One region of the Fictibacillus sp. 5RED26 genome, then DNA from elsewhere that is predicted to be linked to it. Evidence: riboswitches for the same ligand, from Rfam matches in the RefSeq annotation. Region 1 holds a riboswitch; each other region holds the start of a gene.

What was found. Region 1 has a riboswitch for thiamine pyrophosphate ahead of tenA (thiaminase II). Riboswitches for the same ligand answer to the same signal wherever they lie in the genome.
Region 2: it holds a riboswitch for thiamine pyrophosphate, as region 1 does, so the genes downstream of both, tenI (thiazole tautomerase TenI) here and tenA (thiaminase II) in region 1, are expected to answer to the same signal.
Region 3: it holds a riboswitch for thiamine pyrophosphate, as region 1 does, so the genes downstream of both, thiD (bifunctional hydroxymethylpyrimidine kinase/phosphomethylpyrimidine kinase) here and tenA (thiaminase II) in region 1, are expected to answer to the same signal.

The regions. Positions count from the first base shown of each region.
Region 1 covers NZ_JACZDU010000001.1:1,371,697-1,378,289, reverse strand. The annotation lists gene IHV10_RS07180 (ABC transporter ATP-binding protein) at 1-713, opposite strand, end outside; gene IHV10_RS07175 (ECF transporter S component) at 727-1,308, opposite strand; gene tenA (thiaminase II) at 1,310-2,014, opposite strand; TPP riboswitch at 2,100-2,207, opposite strand; gene IHV10_RS07165 (manganese-dependent inorganic pyrophosphatase) at 2,343-3,272, opposite strand; gene IHV10_RS07160 (glutamate synthase subunit beta) at 3,378-4,856, opposite strand; gene gltB (glutamate synthase large subunit) at 4,882-6,593, opposite strand, start outside.
Region 2 covers NZ_JACZDU010000002.1:115,229-121,821, reverse strand. The annotation lists gene thiS (sulfur carrier protein ThiS) at 1-54, opposite strand, end outside; gene thiO (glycine oxidase ThiO) at 60-1,127, opposite strand; gene tenI (thiazole tautomerase TenI) at 1,111-1,731, opposite strand; TPP riboswitch at 1,801-1,907, opposite strand; gene IHV10_RS08865 (YjiH family protein) at 1,973-3,271, opposite strand; gene IHV10_RS08860 (hypothetical protein) at 3,473-3,742, shown strand; gene IHV10_RS08855 (alpha-amylase family glycosyl hydrolase) at 3,832-6,593, opposite strand, start outside.
Region 3 covers NZ_JACZDU010000001.1:683,790-690,382, reverse strand. The annotation lists gene thiW (energy coupling factor transporter S component ThiW) at 1-71, opposite strand, end outside; gene thiE (thiamine phosphate synthase) at 74-751, opposite strand; gene thiM (hydroxyethylthiazole kinase) at 748-1,650, opposite strand; gene thiD (bifunctional hydroxymethylpyrimidine kinase/phosphomethylpyrimidine kinase) at 1,637-2,449, opposite strand; TPP riboswitch at 2,545-2,650, opposite strand; gene IHV10_RS03670 (IDEAL domain-containing protein) at 3,020-3,250, shown strand; gene IHV10_RS03665 (DUF4349 domain-containing protein) at 3,378-4,289, opposite strand; gene IHV10_RS03660 (YecA family protein) at 4,484-5,512, shown strand; gene IHV10_RS03655 (APC family permease) at 5,580-6,593, opposite strand, start outside.

The DNA of each region.
Region 1 (6,593 bases):
ACACCAGGGTACCAAATTCCAAACTCTTTGATCTTTTCCTTATAATGAGTAAAGACCATTGAAGTGTTTCCATCAGCTAGAATTTCTCCATCTGGAGTAAATACAATGAGACGATCAGCGAAATCTAGGATTTTCTCAATTTTATGTTCAACAATGATCAACGTCTTATCTTTCCATATTCTTTTTACCGTTTCCCAAATTTGTTCTGTACCCTTTTCATCAATAAAAGCAGTCGGTTCATCTAAAAATATTACATCTGGTTTCAGTGCTAATACAGATGCAATCGCTAATCGTTGCTTCATTCCACCAGATAGATGTTGAATCGGTGTATGAATGTTCTCAAGCTCAAGACCAACCTCTTTTAATAAAGAACAAATCTTGCTGGTCATCTCTTCTCGAGGCACTTCCAAGTTCTCAAGAACAAATGCTAATTCTTCATCAACATAGGGCATACAGAACTGAGTATCAGGATCTTGAAATACAAATCCCCATTGATCAGGGATTTGTATGTCATCACATTTCATAGGAATATCAATTGTTCGTGGTACTAGTCCAGAAAGAACCTGCAACAATGTGGATTTGCCACATCCGGAGGTGCCAAGAAGAAGCACTTTTTCACCACGATTAATAGACAAACTCATATCTCTAAACAGCATTTTTGATTCGCCCGGAAACTTTAATCTCAGATTTCTCACAGAAGTTACGCTTGTCATCCAACCACCTCAGTTATTGATCTAACGCTTCATGATCCTTTTTTGACGAAGATCGTACTAAATTCGTCACACCTGTAGCCTCTAAAGCTTTTGCAATAGAAACGGCAAACAATCCTGTAAACAAGATAGAACCGATTATTCTAAATACGATAAATAATGTTAGATTCCATGTTGAAAGATCACCGATATATCCTTTGTAAAAGTCCATGATTAAAGATCCTGCACATGAACCTAGTGCAGCAAGTGAGATGACGAAAAGGTCAAATCGTTTATAACGAAATGCGAATAGGATAAATTCTGCAAACAATCCTTGAATCAGTCCGTATAGTAACACTTCAAGTCCAAATTCAGAACCCATCAAAAATTCTCCTGAAGAAGCAGCAATTTCAGCCAATAGGGCAACTCCAGGCTTTCGAATGATTAGGAATGCAACGGTCGCCGCCATGAACCACATCCCATATATCAACTGATCGATGTGAAGGCCAAACGGTTTTACGGCATAATATAGAGGTCCCCAAATCTTATACAGTATGCCAAATGCGATAGAGATTACGATTGTTACAAGGATATCCGTTAACTTTAACCCCTTTTGCATACTACCCTTCACTCCCGATCGTCGACGTGGTCAGGCTGAATGGAATCGGCCATTTTTCCAATGTATAAGCCATCTCCCAGAAGGAATACTCGTACTGACAACTGATCAAGAAATGTTGAATCATCTTATTTCTCTCCACATCGCTTGCTTTTTCAGCCAATTGATTCAGTCTATCAATCTGCTCTTGTACAAGTTCTGTGAACCATTCACCGCCATATGCAGCGATCCACTCTTGATAGATGGATTCTTGTGGTGTCGCCCCTTTGAATGTTTCACCAATCTCTTGATAGATCCAATAACAAGGCAGAATTGCTGCGATAATTTCTCCCAAACTTCCAGACTCTGCAACTCGGTAAAGGTGAGATGTATAATGGTAAGCAGTGGGAGCAGGTTCAAAATCAGCTAGTTCTTCTTCTGTCACTCCAAGCTGTTTCATAAATGTCTCATGAAGTCCTAACTCCGCGTCATTTGTACCTTGTGCATGTGCTGCCATTCTAGAAGTCGTATACAAATCTTCAGCTCTTGCAGCCCCCATCGCTTGTATTCTTGCAAAATGAGATAAATAATACGAATCTTGTAATACATAGTACCTGAACCGTTCTAAAGAAAGGTCACCATCTGCAATTCCCTTCACAAATGGATGTTGAAGGTTCGCTTCCCAAATAGAAGCCGCTCTTTCTCGCAAGATATCAGTAAATGTGTTCATATGAATCCTCCTTGTTTTATCCAACAAAAAAACCACTCTCAGCTAAGAAAGTGGTTGTATATGGAGAATTCAAAACAGGAATAAAGACTCCGCAACACCACTTCCCTACGCTGGTATAATCCAGATCAGGTTCTAAGAGTCTCAAAGTCGCACTTTGATCTCAGCCTTATAAAAGGCACCCCTAGTGGTTCGTTTTTATATAGTTGGTTTCTGTCTTAAATGATAGCAGTCTCTTTTAGATTGTCAACTATTTTTAAGAAACACGACCTTTGTATAACAAAGTAAAAGGGCAAAGCCGTAGTATGGCATTACCCTTTAAAATCTTCATTTATTTGCTCATCGCTTCTGTTAAAACAGGTACGATTTGTTTTTTACGAGAAACAACACCTTTAAGGATGGCTGTATTGTTTTCTAATTTAACGTTATAAGCTTCTTCAACAGATTGTGATCTCTTACCAAGAGCTAACGCTGTCGAATCATTTGTTAAGATATCTGTTACAACAAACATGAACAGGTCTAGACCTTTGTCAGCAATCACTTTCGTAATCGCTGATTCTAAATCCTCTTGATGTTTCATTACATCGCTAGCATCAACCGTATTCACTTGAGCAACTTCAATTTTATTTTCACCAATGTTAAATTCTTTAGCATCAAGTGAAATCAATTCTTCAACAGATTTATCACTTAAGTCAGCACCTGCTTTTAGCATTTCTAGACCGTACTTTTCCGCATCTACACCAGCAATTTCAGCAAGTTCGCGTGCTGCGGCAACATCTTCTTCTGTACAAGTAGGTGATTTAAACAACAATGAGTCAGAAATAATGGCAGAAAGCATAAGTCCGGCAATGTTCTTCTCAACTTGAACGCCTTTCTCTTTGTACATCTTGTTTAAGATTGTAGCTGTACAGCCAACAGGTTCAGCACGATAGTATAAAGGATCGCTTGTTTCAAAATTCGCGATACGATGATGGTCAATAACTTCTAATACTCTTACTTTGTCAATGTCATTTGCACTTTGTTGACGTTCATTATGGTCAACTAAGATTACCGCGTTTGCTTCAGCAGAGACATGTTCAACTAAACGCGGAAGTTCAGCTTTAAAATAATCTAATGCATATTGTGTTTCACCATTGATCTCACCTAGGCGAATAGCTTCTACGTTTTGTCCTAATTTAGTTTTCAAGTCAGCGTAAACCAGAGCTGATGTAATCGTGTCAGTATCTGGATTTTTGTGTCCAAAAATAAGTACTTTTTCCATGCGTCTACTCCTTATAAATAAAAGAATTGTTTTAGCCTAAGCCCTATTTTATCATATATAAAAAGCTTTTGGCTTTTGGAGTTTATTGTAGCATGGAAAAAAGTATTAAGGCAAAACCGTACTTCCCATCAACGATAGATCCACTTGACGTGCACAATCACGTCCTTCTTGGATCGCCCAAACGATTAAACTTTGACCACGTCTAGAATCACCTGCTGCAAATACTCCATCTACATTTGTTCTATAGTCACCATGTTTAGCAACTACTTTGTTATGTTTGACTTCAACACCAAATTCTTTTAAGACTGGCAGTTCTGTACCCTCAAAACCGATCGCGATGAAAACTAGATCAGCTGGCCAGATTTTTTCAGATCCAGGAATTTCTTCAAAAACCATATTTCCTGCATCATCTGATGTTCTTTTCATCTGAATCGTATGAAGTTCTTTTAATCGACCATTATGATCTGATACGATTTTTTTCGTTTGAACGGAGTACTCTCTTGGATCATGTCCGTATTGAGCAGTAGCTTCTTCATAGGCATAATCCATTGTGAAAATGTTAGGTTGCTCTGGCCACATGTTTGCATCACTGCGCACATCAGGAAGCTTAGGGTGCTTACCAAATTGAACTACACTCTTACACTTTTGTCGAAGAGCCGTTGCCACACAGTCAGCACCAGTATCGCCACCACCAATTACGATTACATTTTTACCTTCTGCATCAATAAGTGGTTCAGAAACTTCGATGTTCAACAGCCTCTTCGTTGCTTGTGTTAAATAGTTCATAGCAAAATGAACACCATCAGCTTCTCTTCCTTGAAGAGTTAAATCTCTTTGTTTCTGTGCACCTGTACATAGAATTATAGAATCATATTGATTCTTTAGTTCCTCAGAGGTAACATCTTTTCCCACCTCTGTGTTAAGAATAAAATCAATACCCTCTTGTCTTAATAATTTGATTCTTCTTTCCACAACATCTTTATCCAACTTCATGTTAGGAATTCCATACGTTAACAATCCGCCGGCTTTGTCTGCTCTTTCATAAACGGTAACAGAATGACCCGCTTGGTTCAGCTGGTCAGCAGCAGCAAGCCCAGCTGGTCCTGAACCTACAATAGCGACTTTTTTTCCTGTTCTTCTTTCTGGAATCCTAGGTTGGATCCAGCCGTTTTCAAACCCTTTATCAATAATTGCTTTTTCAATGTTCTTTATGGTTACAGCAGGTCCAGCTAATTCAACTGTACATGATCCTTCACAAGGAGCAGGACAAACCCGTCCTGTGAATTCAGGAAAATTGTTTGTTTTCATCAAACGGTCAAGCGCTTCTTTCCATTTTCCACGATAAACCAGATCATTCCACTCAGGTATCAGATTGTTAATAGGGCAGCCTGCAGCAGCCCCATTAATCTCGATACCAATATGACAAAAAGGTGTACCACAATCCATGCATCTAGCGCCTTGCCTTTTCAACATATCTTCTGGTTGTTTTTTTGTATACTCTTTCCAATCTTTAAGACGTTGGAGAGGCTTTCTCTCTATCGTTTCTTCTCTCGGGTATTCCAAAAATCCGGTTGGTTTTCCCATGTAAAATCTCTCCTCTCATCTCAATTTATTTCAGGATTAATTTTGTCGGTCCAGGTCTGCCACTTGCTTTCGCTGCGCTTGAACCTGCTTCAAAAGCGTTCATAATCGCTTCATCTTCGGAATATCCAGCTATTTTCTCTTCTTCTATTTTCTTAATCATTTCTTTGTAATCATGTGGAATGATTTTCACAAAATGTGACTGTTCTACTTTCCAGTTTTGAAGGATTGCTGAAGCTTTTTTACTTTGAGTGTATGAAAAATGATTAATAATCATCTGCTTGACTGTTTCTGTTTCTTCAGAATCCATTAATCTCTCAAACTCAATACCTTCTTTGTTGCACAATTGTTTTAATAAAAGGGGCTGATGTGTGTAGATATAAGCGATACCTCCACTCATACCTGCTCCAAAATTCTTTCCAACATCTCCAAGGACAACTACTCGACCACCAGTCATATATTCACAGCCATGGTCTCCGATTCCTTCGACAACAATGTTAGCCCCACTGTTTCTAACTGCAAATCTTTCTCCAGCTAAGCCGTTAATGTAAGCTTCACCACTCGTTGCTCCATAAAAAGCAACATTTCCTAAGATGACATTATCATCAGCTAAATATTCAGCCATTTTAGGAGGTGCAACAATCAATTTGCCTCCTGATAAGCCTTTTCCGAAATAGTCATTACTGTCACCGTTCAGATAGAGAGTCATGCCTCGTGGCACGAATGCTCCAAAGCTTTGTCCAGCAGATCCGGTAAAGTTAAGCGTTACAGTATCTTCAGCAAGACCTTCTTCACCAAATCGTTTCGTTATTTCACTACCAGCAATCGTACCTGCTACACGATTCGTGTTCTTAATTGGAAGGTTGAATGAAACAGCCTTCTTCGTTTCTAAGGCAGACTGCAGTTTCGGTAAGATCTCATTCATATCGAGTGATTGATCAATCTTATGATTTTGAGAAGTCTGTTTCGTACGAATACCGTCTGCTTGATAAAGAAGCTTTGATAAGTCGAGATGCTTCGCTTTCCAGTGATTTTTCGCACGATCTCCAACTGTTAAAACGTCAGTGCGCCCGACCATTTCTTCCATCGTACGGAAACCGAGTTCAGCCATGATCTCACGAATTTCTTCAGCCACGAATCTCATGTAATTGACAACATGATCAGGGTCACCCATATATTTTTTTCTTAATTCAGGATTCTGTGTAGCTACACCTACTGGACATGTATCAAGATGGCAAGCACGCATCATGATACAACCTAATACAACGAGTGGTGCTGTAGCAAAACCATATTCCTCAGCGCCTAACAATGCAGCAAGCACAACATCTTTACCTGTCATCAGCTTCCCGTCTGTCTCGAGGGTTACACGTTCTCGAAGTCCATTAAGCATCAACGTTTGATGTGTTTCAGCAAGTCCTAACTCCCAAGGAAGTCCAGTATGTTTGATACTTGTCTTCGGTGAAGCTCCAGTTCCACCGTCATAACCACTGATAACGATTACATCAGCTGCGCCTTTTGCAACACCGGCAGCTATCGTTCCAACACCGGATTTCGCCACAAGCTTAACACTAATTCTTGCTTCGCGATTAGCGTTCTTAAGGTCATGGATCAATTGGGCCATATCCTCGATCGAATAGATATCATGATGTGGCGGCGGGGAGATCAGACCTACTCCTGGCGTTGATCCACGAACATCTGCTACCCAAGGATAGACCTTATTGCCAGGCAATTGTCCACCTT
Region 2 (6,593 bases), on a different contig from region 1:
ATCTGTGATCGACTGCAAAGAATTTGGCACCATGACCGCTTCTCCATTTATCATAAGTTTCACGAATGATATACCTCGCTTTCAATATGGTCAGCAATCCTTTTTCCAGTTATAGCGGAAAGCAGAATGCCGTTTCGATAGTGCCCCGTTGCAAGAATGAGCCCCTCTTTATGTGGAGAAGGACCGATATAGGGTTGACCGGATAGCGTTTGGGGCCTGATGCCTCCCCATGCTTTTTCAAAAACAGCACCACTTAGTTCAGGCACGATTTGTTTTGCCTTCTCCATCAATTCAAATAGACCTGAAAATGTAACCTCTTCATTAAAGACGTGTGGTGTACTTGTCGCGCCAACAAAAATTTGGTTTTCTCGCTTTGGAACGAGGTAACAGTTTTTGTATTTTACCGTACCTGTAAGTAGTGGACGCTGTGTTTTAAAGGAAAGACATTCCCCTTTTACAGGCACCATTTTTAGTGAAGGCTCGATATCTGAGCTCCACACCCCACAAGCTACTATGACGGAATCAGCATGAAACGTTTCCTTCGTTGTTACAACACCTGTGACTCTGTTGTTGGTTTGGAGAAGCCTAACCACTTCGGTATGCTCTTTTATCTCGGCACCGAGAATTTTTGCGGACTGATATAGGGCTCGAGTAAGCTTAACAGGTGACACTTGAGCATCTTTTTCAAAATAGAGAGCTCCCTTTACAAGTGAGGATAATGCGGGTTCTTTTATGATCAGTTCTTCAGCTGAAAGCCAGAAAACCTCTTCATCTTGATCTCGACGCTTGGCCGCTTCTCTTTTTAAATCATCCGCTTCTTCCTCTGTAAACGCGAGTTCATAAATCCCCTTCTGGATCAGTTCAATGTCTATCCCACAAACATCGAAAAGCTCCTGTGATAAAGGGGTAAAAGAGTCCCGACTTTCTTTTGCGAGCAGATAGAGTGGATGATTGGTCTCAAACTCCATCTCTGCACCGAGCATGCCAGCTGCAGCACTTGAAGCCCTGCTCCCAATTGTTTCTTTTTCAAGAAGCAGCACACGTTTGTTTCGTTTACAAAGCTCATAGGCGATGGAACAGCCGATCACGCCGCCTCCAATAATGATGGCATCATACGTTGTGCGCATCCCACACCTCCAGTTGTTGTTTGTACAGCTTCACCGCTTTTAGTGGTGATTCCGCTTCTAAAATGCCTGACATCACGGCGATTCCAGATGCACCTGTTCCGATGACATTCCGTACGTTTTCTGGTGTAATGCCTCCGATCGCGATGACCGGAATTGTGATTTGATCTACCACACGTTGAAGCTGATCTAACCCTCTTGGCTCCGCATCACGTTTGGAAGAAGTCTTAAAAATATGACCATACATGATGAAGTCGGCGCCGTTTTGTTCAGCATCCTGTGCTTCTGAAACAGAATGGACAGAGCAGCCGAGCATCATTTCAGGCAGAGCTCTTCGCACTTGTGACACATCTAAACTGTGATGTGTCAGCTGAACACCTTTTATACCTGTACAAAGCGCTACATCCACCCGATCATTTGCGATAATTTTAGAGGGAGGCACTCCAGCTTTCTGCAGAAGATGGATAAGATGACTGAGTTCTTTCGCAGACTTTGTTTTTTCTCGTACATGCAGCGCCGTGATGTACGGATGAATGAGTTTCGCTATCTTAACCAACTCTTCATCACTTTGCCTTCCCGTAGTAATTACATGAAGCTGTTTTTCCACAATAAAAAACCACCTCCTTTATGTAGCAAAGAGGTGGTTTCACAGTTTTAAGAATTTATAGCGTAGTATCTGATCCACACACCACTTCCCTACGCTGGTTCTAACCAAATCAGGTTCCAAGGGTCTTAAAGTTCACTTTAATCTCAGCCTTAACAAAGGCACCCCTAGTGGTAATGATTATTTAATTTTATATACTACTATTCTATCGATAAAGGGCTTTCATAACAACCAGTAAAAGTATTTATAGGAATAAATAAGCTAGCGGAGTCGCTATAATCAATGCCAACACCGTGCGCTGGAACCAGATAACTAGTAGTTTTGGAACACTGATTGAGATTTCTGTTGAGAGTACACAAGGAATACTAGCTGAGAAAAATAGAATGGAAGCTACGGAAACTACACCGATTACGAATTTCGTTACAAGTGCCGCTTCAGCTACTAAGAGTGCAGGCAGGAACATTTCAGCAACACCGATAGAAGCCGCTTTCGCAGCAAGCATAGCATCAGGAAGCTGCAGCGCCCATGTGATCGGGTAGAAAACGTAACCCAGCCAGTCAAAGACAGGCGTGTATTCTGCCAACAAAAGGGCGATTAAACCGACACTCATAATGGAAGGCAATATACTCATCGCCATCAGAAAGCCATCTCTTAAATTAGACCAAATGTTAGTCAAGAATGCAGGGGCGTTCTGAGATGAATCCATCGCGTTTCGCCAAGCCGTTTGCAAGTATTTCTCATTCACCTCTTCTTCCGGCTGACCTTCCCCACCAGAATACGTATCATCCATTCTGCTTAACGGACGAATTCTCACTGTGATTGCCGTTACTAAGAAAGTCACCACAAGCGTCGTCCAGAAGTAGGTGTTCCACATTTCCATCAGACCTAGCGTTTTTGCCACAATGATCATGAACGTTGCAGAAACGGTAGAGAAACCAGTTGCAATGATAGCTGCTTCTTTCACCGTATACTTTCCTTCTTTAAACACGCGGTTCGTGATGAGTAGACCGATCGAATAACTGCCGACAAAAGAAGCGACGGCATCAACCGCTGACCTGCCCGGTGTTTTCCAGATAGGTCTCATGATCTTTTGGACGAGCACCCCGATAAACTCCATCAGACCATATCCTACAATAAAGGCTAGGAAGACAGCACCGAGTGGAACGAGCAACCCAACAGGGATCACGAGTTTCTCAAATAAGAACGGTCCCATGTTCGGATCGCTTAACCAGCTCGGACCCCATTCAAAGTAAAGTAGGACAGCTGCAACGAGTCCCACAACTTTTAGCAATGAGAAGGTGGTCGTGACTCGGTCTTTGTTCCACGTTTTTTTGTAGAACGGATAAACAGCACCGAGCAATATGACGAGCAATGCATAAAGCGGTACAGCTTCACCCGCTGTATCTCTCACCCATGTTACAAGATGATCGAGTGGGATCGATGACTTTCCTTTCACTGTGATCGGAATGAAGAACATGAAAATACCAACTGCACTGAACAAAAGAAATTTTAACGAATGAGACCAAGAACCCGCAGTTTTCATTACTTCCAACTCCCTTTCCGCTTGATAAGCCTGCGCTTGTCAGGCTCTCTCTACATCATATCGGGACAAAGTTCGAAATATGACGAGTCGTGCTTGTACAATTTTTATAGGTTATCTTCCCTTTTTGTGCCTTTATATGTCTGATGACAACGTGTCTAGGGAATAACAGTTACATAATCAAAAAACAGGAGTGTTTTGTGAATGAAGTATTTTATCAATGTAAACAAAAGTGTAGAAGAAGAGTATGGAAAAATGTTTGTATATGATCCTGCACGCAACAAGGAAAACGAAGACGAGCTAGAAGTGTTGAACAACTTGGACGAACAGGATCATGGAAAGCCTTATATCTTTCCGAAGAGCTTCTTGTTAGAAGTTGCGGCTGAGGATTACGAGAGATATGCGGAGGCGAAGAGAAGTAATCAAAATGTAGAACGTGTGACTGAAAACATTTTAGAGAAGTACCGGAATTAGATATTTTATAAACGAGTACTCCGTATGGAAATACTCGTTTTTTTATGAAAGAAGATGCCGCTTCTCAAGAGAAGCAGCATCCTACCAAACTAGTTCTTATTAAGCGTCATCACAATATCCTTCGTGTTCTTTCCAATCGCCCCGCCGTCATTTTTGAAAATAGTCGTTTTATTCTCTTCTGACGGTTCGATATGAATGTTCAGCTTGTTCTCTCCTGCACTTAAATTCACCGTGTGTGAGAACGTCATGTCATCATTGATCGTAACCGGCTGGCCGTTGATCGTCATCACACCCTCTTTGATGGCATTTCCTTTCAGGGTGATCGTGTCTGATGTAACAGTCTGGCCATCTGTGTGAGAGGTCACAACAACCGGCATGTCGATCCATCGTAAAATTTTATCTTGAACGACCATCGCATTGCCGCCTTGGTTCGTGACAACAAAACTCAAGTCAGTTCCTGTTGCACCGTATCCGTAGTAACTTACGTCATCATCGTTCGGATTACCCGATGTATGGTCAGCAAGTCCTTCTTGATCCCAAGAGCTATTCTTGGCGTATTTGTAGGTGATGACTTCGCCTTCTTGCGCTTCAAACGTATATTCATAATCGTTCGTTACAGCGCCGCCACGCGTCATCTTCCACGCACCTGTGTTCCAGCCGTTCTTGCTGCCTGGCATCGTAATATCGACGCCTTGTGGTGTGTAGGCAGGTGCATTCACTTTCATTGTGACTTTTACCATCACAAGATCGGGTGTAACTTGAACGGCGTTCGACTTCACACTGTTACCGGCTTTATCGAAGATGTGCACTTCGTAACTATAGACTTTTCCGTTTGTTACGTTCAAATCTTTGTACGTTGTGGCACTTGTATCAAGGACTTGGTCGATAACTTCTCCATCACGAACGATCGTGAACAGATAAGGCTCGTTCGCTCCTTCTACAGACCACTTCAGATTCACTTGTCCTGACTCTTGCGCTGGTTCTTCCAATGTTACTGATGTTGCAGGAGCAATCGTGTCATCGCCTTTTGTGAACGTAACGGTCTTCGTTTCACTAGTGACCCACGTTCTGCCTAGATCGGTTGAGAACGCATAACGATATTGATACGCTCCTTCTTTAAAAGGTAAGAAATCTGCGCTAAACGTGTTAAATTCTCCGTTTTGAGCGGTGTACATACCTTTGTGAGATGTCCAGTTTGTTTTACCTGGCTCTTTTACTTGCAGCTCACTCTGTAATCCTTCTGCAAGATCCGTCTCTGTTTCACCAGTGATTTTGATATCTGCTGTAACCGTTTGTGGTTTAGATAGGTCAATCACGCCATTCTTTAACGCTGTTACATTTGAAATGTTATAGTTTCCGTTCTTTAACGCCACATGCGGAATCGCGGCTTTTGATTCTGTTTTCATCGATTCGTTATTGTTTTTATCGATCGCAACAACTGCAAAATAATACTTGCGTCCGTTGTCTAGGTTATCGATTTTGATTGAGTTACCTTTCGTTTCTGCTACCTTTTCATAAAAAGCACCAGAGATCGTGGTTTGATAGACCGCATAACGTTTTGCGTCACCTTTCCAGAAAAGCGAAACTGCGTGACTGCTTTCTGAAACTTTTACGTATTTAACAGCTTTTGGAGCTTTCAAATTCTGGTGCTTGTCCGAAACGAGCATACGACCGCTCATCGCCGGCACAGTTACCGATAGCTTTCCATCCTTAACAGCTGTTTTGTATTTTTTATTCAGCTGATCTGTTAGCTTCACGTTGTTTACGATCAGCTTCTTCACGTCCAGTTCAACAGTCTTAGATTCGTTACCACGGTTTGTAATCACAAGGGCTGCATTTTTCTTATCTGTACGAGCGTATGCGAGCACATCTTTTTCAGCGTATAGATGGTGAAGTTCACCATAGCTGAAGAGATCGTGGTAATCACTACGCACTTTTCCGATGTTTTGATAATGCTTTACAAGATCTTTGTCTTCAGAACCCCATGGATATGTTCTTCGGTCGTCCGGATCTTTAGAGCCCGTAACGCCTGTTTCATCTCCATAATAAAGAGTTGGTGCTCCTGCATAACCCATCTGTAAGATCGCCGCGAGCTTCAGTCGTTTCACGCCTAGCTCGTGGTCATACTTTGGATCCAGCTCAGCACGCTCGTAAGAATCTGTTCCGTTTCCTAGGATAAACGCTGCACGAGGTGTATCATGAGAGCCCATCAAGTTCATCAACGCATAAAATGCTTCTTGTGGGTAATCTTCAAACACGGCGTTCATCTGGTTTTCCGCGCCTTCTGCGTTACCGTTCTTCAAGTAATCAATCATCGCACCCCGGAAACGGTAGTTCATGACGGAATCATACAGATCACCAAGGAAGTATTCAGACGCGTCATCCCAGATCTCACCTAGAATTAACGGATCATCTTTCTTTCCTTCCTTCAGCTCTTTTCGGAACTCTCTCCAAAACTCTGTATCTACTTCGTTCGCAACGTCCAATCGCCAGCCTGATGCACCGCGATCTAGCCATGATTTTGCAGCCGAATCTTTGTCGTACATGATATAGTCTGCGAATGGTTTGTTGTTCAACTCAGAATCATAGTCTACCGCTTCACCAGGAATCGATTTGATTTCAGGAAGCGAATCAAAGCCCCACCATGCTTGGTATTTATAGACGCCGTTCACTTTTTCGTTCTCGATGTTAAACCAATTATGAAACCCGTATGAACTAAACTCTTGTCCTTCTTTCTTAAACTTTGCTTCTGTTTGTTTTTTTGCTTCTGTTTCTGTCAGACCTTTTGAACTCATCAGGTCATAGATGCTTGCCCAATATTCGTACGCCCCGACCGTTTTGTATTTGCCGT
Region 3 (6,593 bases), 690 kb from region 1:
CAAAACAAATGAGAACAGATTGTCCCAATTGCGACCAACATCGCCATTACAGTAATCTTTTGGACAGAAATCTTCACTTACGATTCTCTTTTGCACGATGGATAGAATGAAGCAGATTAACGGAAGCGGATGTAGGATTTATTGCACCACTGATTGCTGAGATAACTGCAACACCATCAGCACCTGCTTCAATGACCTTACTCGCGTTTTCAAGTGTGATTCCACCGATCCCAACAAGTGGGACGTTTATCTGGTTGCTGCGAAGTTCTCTGATTAAATCAACTCCTACCGGAATCTTCGCATCAGCTTTTGTGGACGTTTGATAGATCGGACCTGCGCCGATATAATCCGCACCATGTTTGATAGCGTCGGCTGCCTCAGTTAGAGTATGTGCCGAAACACCTAATAGTTTACCTTCTGTTTCACGGCGTATGATATCCAGCTTTCCATCTGTCTGACCAACATGAAGGCCATCTGCATCAACCGCCTTCATCAAGTCTAGATCGTCATTCACGATAAAAAGAACATCATGTTCTTGACAAACTTCCTTTGCACGTTTTGCCATTTCTAACTGATTTTGACCACTTAAACAGTTCACACCTTTTTCCCGGAACTGAAAGGCAGTAATCCCGCCTTCGATCGCTTGCAAGAGAATACGATAAAAATCTTCTGGTGAACTGCAGTTCATCGTTCCAGCTACAAAATAAAGTGATAGATCTTGTTCTAAACGTGTTTTAGCTTTGGTTCTCATCTATTTGCCCCTTCCTTCAACATGTGATCTTGCCAGTGGATTGTTTCATGAAATATTTCATGGGTAGTCTCTAACTGAAAAAGCTGGTCAAGAAGATTTTGTTGAAAGCTTCCTGGTCCTTGAGCAGTTTTAACAGCTTCTTCTGCCGCTTTAGTAAGCATTAATATAGCTAATGCGGTTCGTTCTAAGACTGGCATGTTTACTGTCTCCTTTGTGACTTCTTTTTTCAGATTGGCTTGATATAGAGCTACCATTGAGGTAGCAAAGCATCCTGTCCCTGTGACATAAGAAAGCATCGGATCCCCATGAGAAAGCACGATAGCTTTTTCACCATCTGAAATAACATCCTTACTTCCAGTCATGGCGATAAGACAGCCTGTTTGCTTTGCCGCAGCCCCCGCAAGCTTGATCAGATCATCTTCAGACGTCGCCAAATCACCATCCACACCTTTTCCTTCCCAAGCCCCTTCAGCCAGAAACTGCATTTCAGCAGCATTTCCGCAAATTGTCAGAATTCTTCGGGGTCTGACCCCCTTCAATTCTGAATATTCAAACAACAACTTCTTTACGAGCTCTTGCCTGAATGATGATAGACCTACTCCTACTGGATCAAGGACAACTGGAACCTCAGCGTACAATGCTTTACGAAGTGCGAGTATCATAGATTTTGCTGAAGCTTCATCTATTGTTCCAATGTTCAGGACTAACGCATCGGCAACCCCTACAGCTTCTTCAACTTCACATGCGTCATGCACCATCATTGGACTCCCTCCTGCTGAGAGGACTCCATTGGCCAGAAAGTTCATGGTGACATTATTCGTTATATGATGAATGAGTGGCTTTTCTGCTCTAATCTGTGAAACAAACGTTTTCCATTCTTGTATCCTAGTATTGTTCATGTGCAATCCTCCTATAGGCAAAATGATTGACCGGTCCATGACCTGAACCAACATCGATTCCATGTTCAATTGCGGTCTGTATATATTTCTTAGCATGCACGATCGCACTATCGACCTTTTTCCCGTATGCAAGCTCTGCAGCCAATGCTGCTGAAAACGTACAACCCGTTCCGTGAGTATTTTTCGTTTGAATCCGCTTCTCTACAAGTTCAATCATCTCTATGCCATTAAATACCAGATCCGAAACAAATTCACCGTTTCCAAAGTGTCCGCCTTTTACTACAACATGATCAGCACCCGAATCAAACAAAACTCTTGCCGCTTCTTCTCTAGCCTCGCTGCTGTTTATCGTTATACCTGTTAATGCTTCAGCTTCAGGAATGTTTGGTGTGACGATCTTCGCTAGCGGTAGCATACATGTTTTCATAGCATGTAATGCTTCTTCTCCTAACAATGTAGCCCCACCTTTTGCGATCATAACTGGATCGACCACTACGTTTTCCCATCCGAATTTAGTTATCATATAAGCTGTTCTCTCAATATATTCACCTGAAAAGAGCATTCCAGTCTTTATCGCATCCGGCGTCAAGTCACTGCCTATAGACACTAACTGAGCTTCTAAACCTTCTATAGAAACTGGATATACGCCTTGAACGCCTGTCGTATTCTGTGCAGTGACTGCCGTAAGGACGGACATACCATACACGCCTAATTCTTGAAACGTCTTTAGATCAGCCTGAATACCTGCACCACCGCCACTATCTGATCCTGCAATCGTAAGTGCTTTACTTACCTTTATCAGTTGTCCCATATTCATCTACCTCCTAATTCCTAATGCAAAAAAAGCCACCCGCTGATTGGCGGGTGGCTTAAAATTTCATTTCATAAAGGAAACTGTTATCCACACCGCTTCCCTACGCCAGTATGAACTGGATCAGGTTCAAAGGGTCGAAGGTCACAACCTTCTCTCAGCTTAAAATAAGCACCCCTAGCGAAAATGACATTATTGAGTTAACACAATCCTACTCATACATAAACAACAATGTCAATTATTTTTAGGTTACGTGTTTCAAAAAGTTTAACCATCTTTAAATACGGGGAAATAATAACTAACACACTATTACAACATAAAAAAAATAGAATTTAAACAATTGTAACAAAGAGCAGCGAACAGAAATAAAAATGACAAATCATTAACATTTTTCCCAAAAGGTGGTGAAAACATAGCACTTTAGATACAATGTATAAATTTTTTCAGAATTTTCAAATAAAATGGTTGTCATTAGGCATCTTGCTCAGTATACTAGTAGAAACCTAGAAACATAAAAGGTTAATTGGATAGGGAGATAATTTTAAGGAGGGAAACAGGATGAAAGACAAAAACACTTCTTTTAACAAGAACCAAAATGAGATGGTGCAATACAAACAACAAAAAAGAGACCCATTTGCCTTCAGCCTTATTGCCCAAATGGTATTAGATGAGGCCCTTCACAATTATTACAAAGCGTATTATGAGAGAGAAATTGACATTGCCTTGGATACAAAAGATAAAGAACGTTTTATGAAATTAAGCGCAGAATACAAAGCGTTTCTCAGCTAGTGCTTTAAAACGGCACACCACTTAAAAGGTGCCGTAAAAGCCAAAACACCCTTTCAGCAAACGGATCATCCGTGCTGCAGAGGGTGTTTCTGACGTCCCAGTTACTGACAGGTTAAACACATATCTCTTAAGACATAGTTGTCGGTGATTCCGGCTTTTTCTTTTGTTCTGTTTTTCGTCTCCGCCACCATACATAAACCACAATAATTACAATCAGCCAAATCGGTGCTAATCCTAAAATACTCACTACAATTAATGAAATCGCAGACATTAAAAAGTTTACCGTATCCATAAAAAGCACCTTCGTTTTTGCCCACGTATTTAACCCTTCTGTTTGAAGTTCTTGCGCTTTTAAATTTTTCACTTCAAATTGTATCGTAACCGTTGAGTAATCACTTTGATTTTTCAAAAAGTTTAAGCGCCCTTCTACCTGTTCTATCTCTTCTTGTACGGCAGCTAGGTCACCAGATATCTTTAATAAGTCTTCTGTCTTCTGTGCGTCCTTCATAAAAGCCTCAAGACGTTCCCTAACTTGTTGCTTTGCTTTCAACCGTGAAGTCAGATCAACATATTCTTCTGTAACGTCTTCTCCAGTAACATTTTCGTGTGGTGTTCCTTTACTTAAACTTCGAACATCATCTAAAAACACACGAAAACTTTTCATCGGCACACGAACAACCATCACACCAGATTCATCATTCTTTTCACCTATACTAGTAGGAGACTCAACCATATATCCGCCTGTCTTCTCTGCCGTTTCTCGAACAGTCTCCATCGAGCTTTGCAATTTATCCACTGCGATCATGAGATCAGCGTTATAAATTACTTTCCTTTGGTTTTTTAGTTGCTGTTCCGCTTTATCATTATCTGATTCACCATTCCTACTTCCCTCTTCTGATGAACTCTCTACCTTGGCTTCTGACTGTTTCCCACCACTATCTTGATCTATAGCTTTATCACTTTTCGAACTGCTCTCACTGCTGCATGCACTCAACAGAAGTACAGCAACAAATACCCACAATTTCCATTTTTCCCACATATCGTGATACCCCCTTTTTCGCTTAGACGCTTTTTAGAAGAAAAAGGTTTCAGTTCCCAAAAAAACCAACCTATTGAATGATTTTTTCTGAGACATTTTTGTGATAAAATAGTGTCTGATGATTTGTAGTTTGAAAAAAAACCGATTTATGCTAGTATGTACAGGATAAGTAAGTGGTTTACTGGAGGAATAGCATGTCAATGATAGGAAGAAATGATCCGTGCTATTGTGGCAGCGGAAAAAAATATAAAAAATGTTGCTTACATAAAGAAGAGCAAACACGTGAAGTATCCTTCCATCAAGAAGGACTCATCAAATATGCCTTGGAGAACTATCAGCAGGATTTAGCTGAACGTACATCCAAGTATGTGAAAAAGTACCCTGTGGCTAAAGAGCAAGAACAAACATACGCAAATATTGCAGTTTGTTGGGAAATTTTCTGCTCAGAGATTAAGGATAATAAAACGCCTGTACAACTTTATGTAGAGAAAGTGAAGAACGCTGTTAAACCAGAAGTCGCGGAAATACTAGCTGGTTGGACAACAGCTTCACCATCCCTTTATAAAGTAATTGAGCAGAAGACAGGATTCATCTTTACCGTACAGGATATTTGGACAGAAGCTGTGTATGATGTAACAATCAATGCTGCTGAAAAGCCAAAAACAGAAAGTGCTCTACTTGGAACACTCGTTTCAAACGGCATCAACCATGAGTTTTATGTTGGATATGTGGAAATGCCTATGACTGAACTTCCACCGTTAAAAGCTGCGATAGAAGATATTCAGCCACAAAGCGATGCGAACGAAATATTTAGAAGCGAGTTCCCTGCTGTACTTCAGCTCTCTTTGATTGATATTAGTGCTGGTGTGCCTCAGTCTCAACCTGAGAACACAGCAACTGGTACAACAACGTCAAGAGTTGAAAAAACGGAAGAAGCAACGGATTTGAAAGATGAAAAATACAACGCTGTAACTGAACTCGTTAAAGCGAACGCTGAGACAGAAGTTGTTGAAGAAGCAGAAAAGCTTTGGAGCGAGTACATTACAGAAAGTAAGCCTGCTATCCGTAAAGAAGAGATCTATGCGGCTGCTCTTGATTACCTCGTCTCAAAAGACATTAGAGGTATCGCTTCAACTCAAGCAGAAACGGCTAAAAAGTATGGCGTATCACCAGCTAGTCTATCTTCACGTTATCGTGAAATGAAAGAATTATTAAGCGTATAAACGATTACTTGAATAACCCGCCTATTGTTTTAGGCGGGTTTTATCATGCAAAAAAACAAGATCTCCTTTATAAGGAGTCTTGTTTTTTATTACGCTCTAGCCAGTAATAAACGGGCAGTCCAGCAACAGTTATAAAGATTGCCGTAAAACTATCAATAGGGTCGTTGAGTATAGTCGCGACAACAATATATAAAGAGCCTAAGATCGCGAAAATAGGAACGACTGGAAATAACGGTACGCTATAGACTCGCTTTTGGTCTTTATTGCGTTTACGCAGTTTAAACACAGCATAAAAAGCAAATATATAAAAGATGTAAACCGCAAATATAGCCATCTCTGATAGATAGTCTGGATCTGTAACAATCATCATCATAATAGCAATTACTACTTGCAAATACGTAGCAGCGATAGGAGTACCATATTTTTCACTGACTGAGCTGAACGTTTTTGCCATCGGAAGCTGATTTCTTTCTGCCATAGCAAAAGGAACACGTGGAATGGTTAAAATCTTACCGTTCAAACAACCAAATATGGATACCGCGATGCCGACTGCTATTAGTTTCCCGCCTAGTGGTCCAAAAAGGATCGTTGCTGCTGCTGATGCAGAATTCTCTCCTAGTCTTACGATTTCTGAAGCAGGTAAAACGTGAAACAGTGCAATGTTAACTAACAGATATGCTGCCATAACGACCAAGATTCCACCAATAATAGCTTTAGGTAACGTTTTTCCGGGATCCTTCATCTCACCTGCTACGAATCCAACCATCAACCAGCCATCATAAGCAAAAAGTGTCGCTAAAATCGCTGCACCCATTGTTATTTCAACAACTGCCCCACTTGAAGCATTTAAGATCTGTTCATTTCCTTGTGTTAATCCAAAAACAATGATCAGCACGATCGGAACCAGTTTTCCTATCGTAAATATATTTTGGATAAAACCTCCATACTTTGTGCCAAAGTTATTAACGACGGTGAGAAAAAGTACAGTTCCTATTCCAATCCAAGGTCCTAAGTATTCTTTCCATGAGAATAAATGAACCATTAACGAACCGAAATATAATCCTAGAGCACCGATTACCGC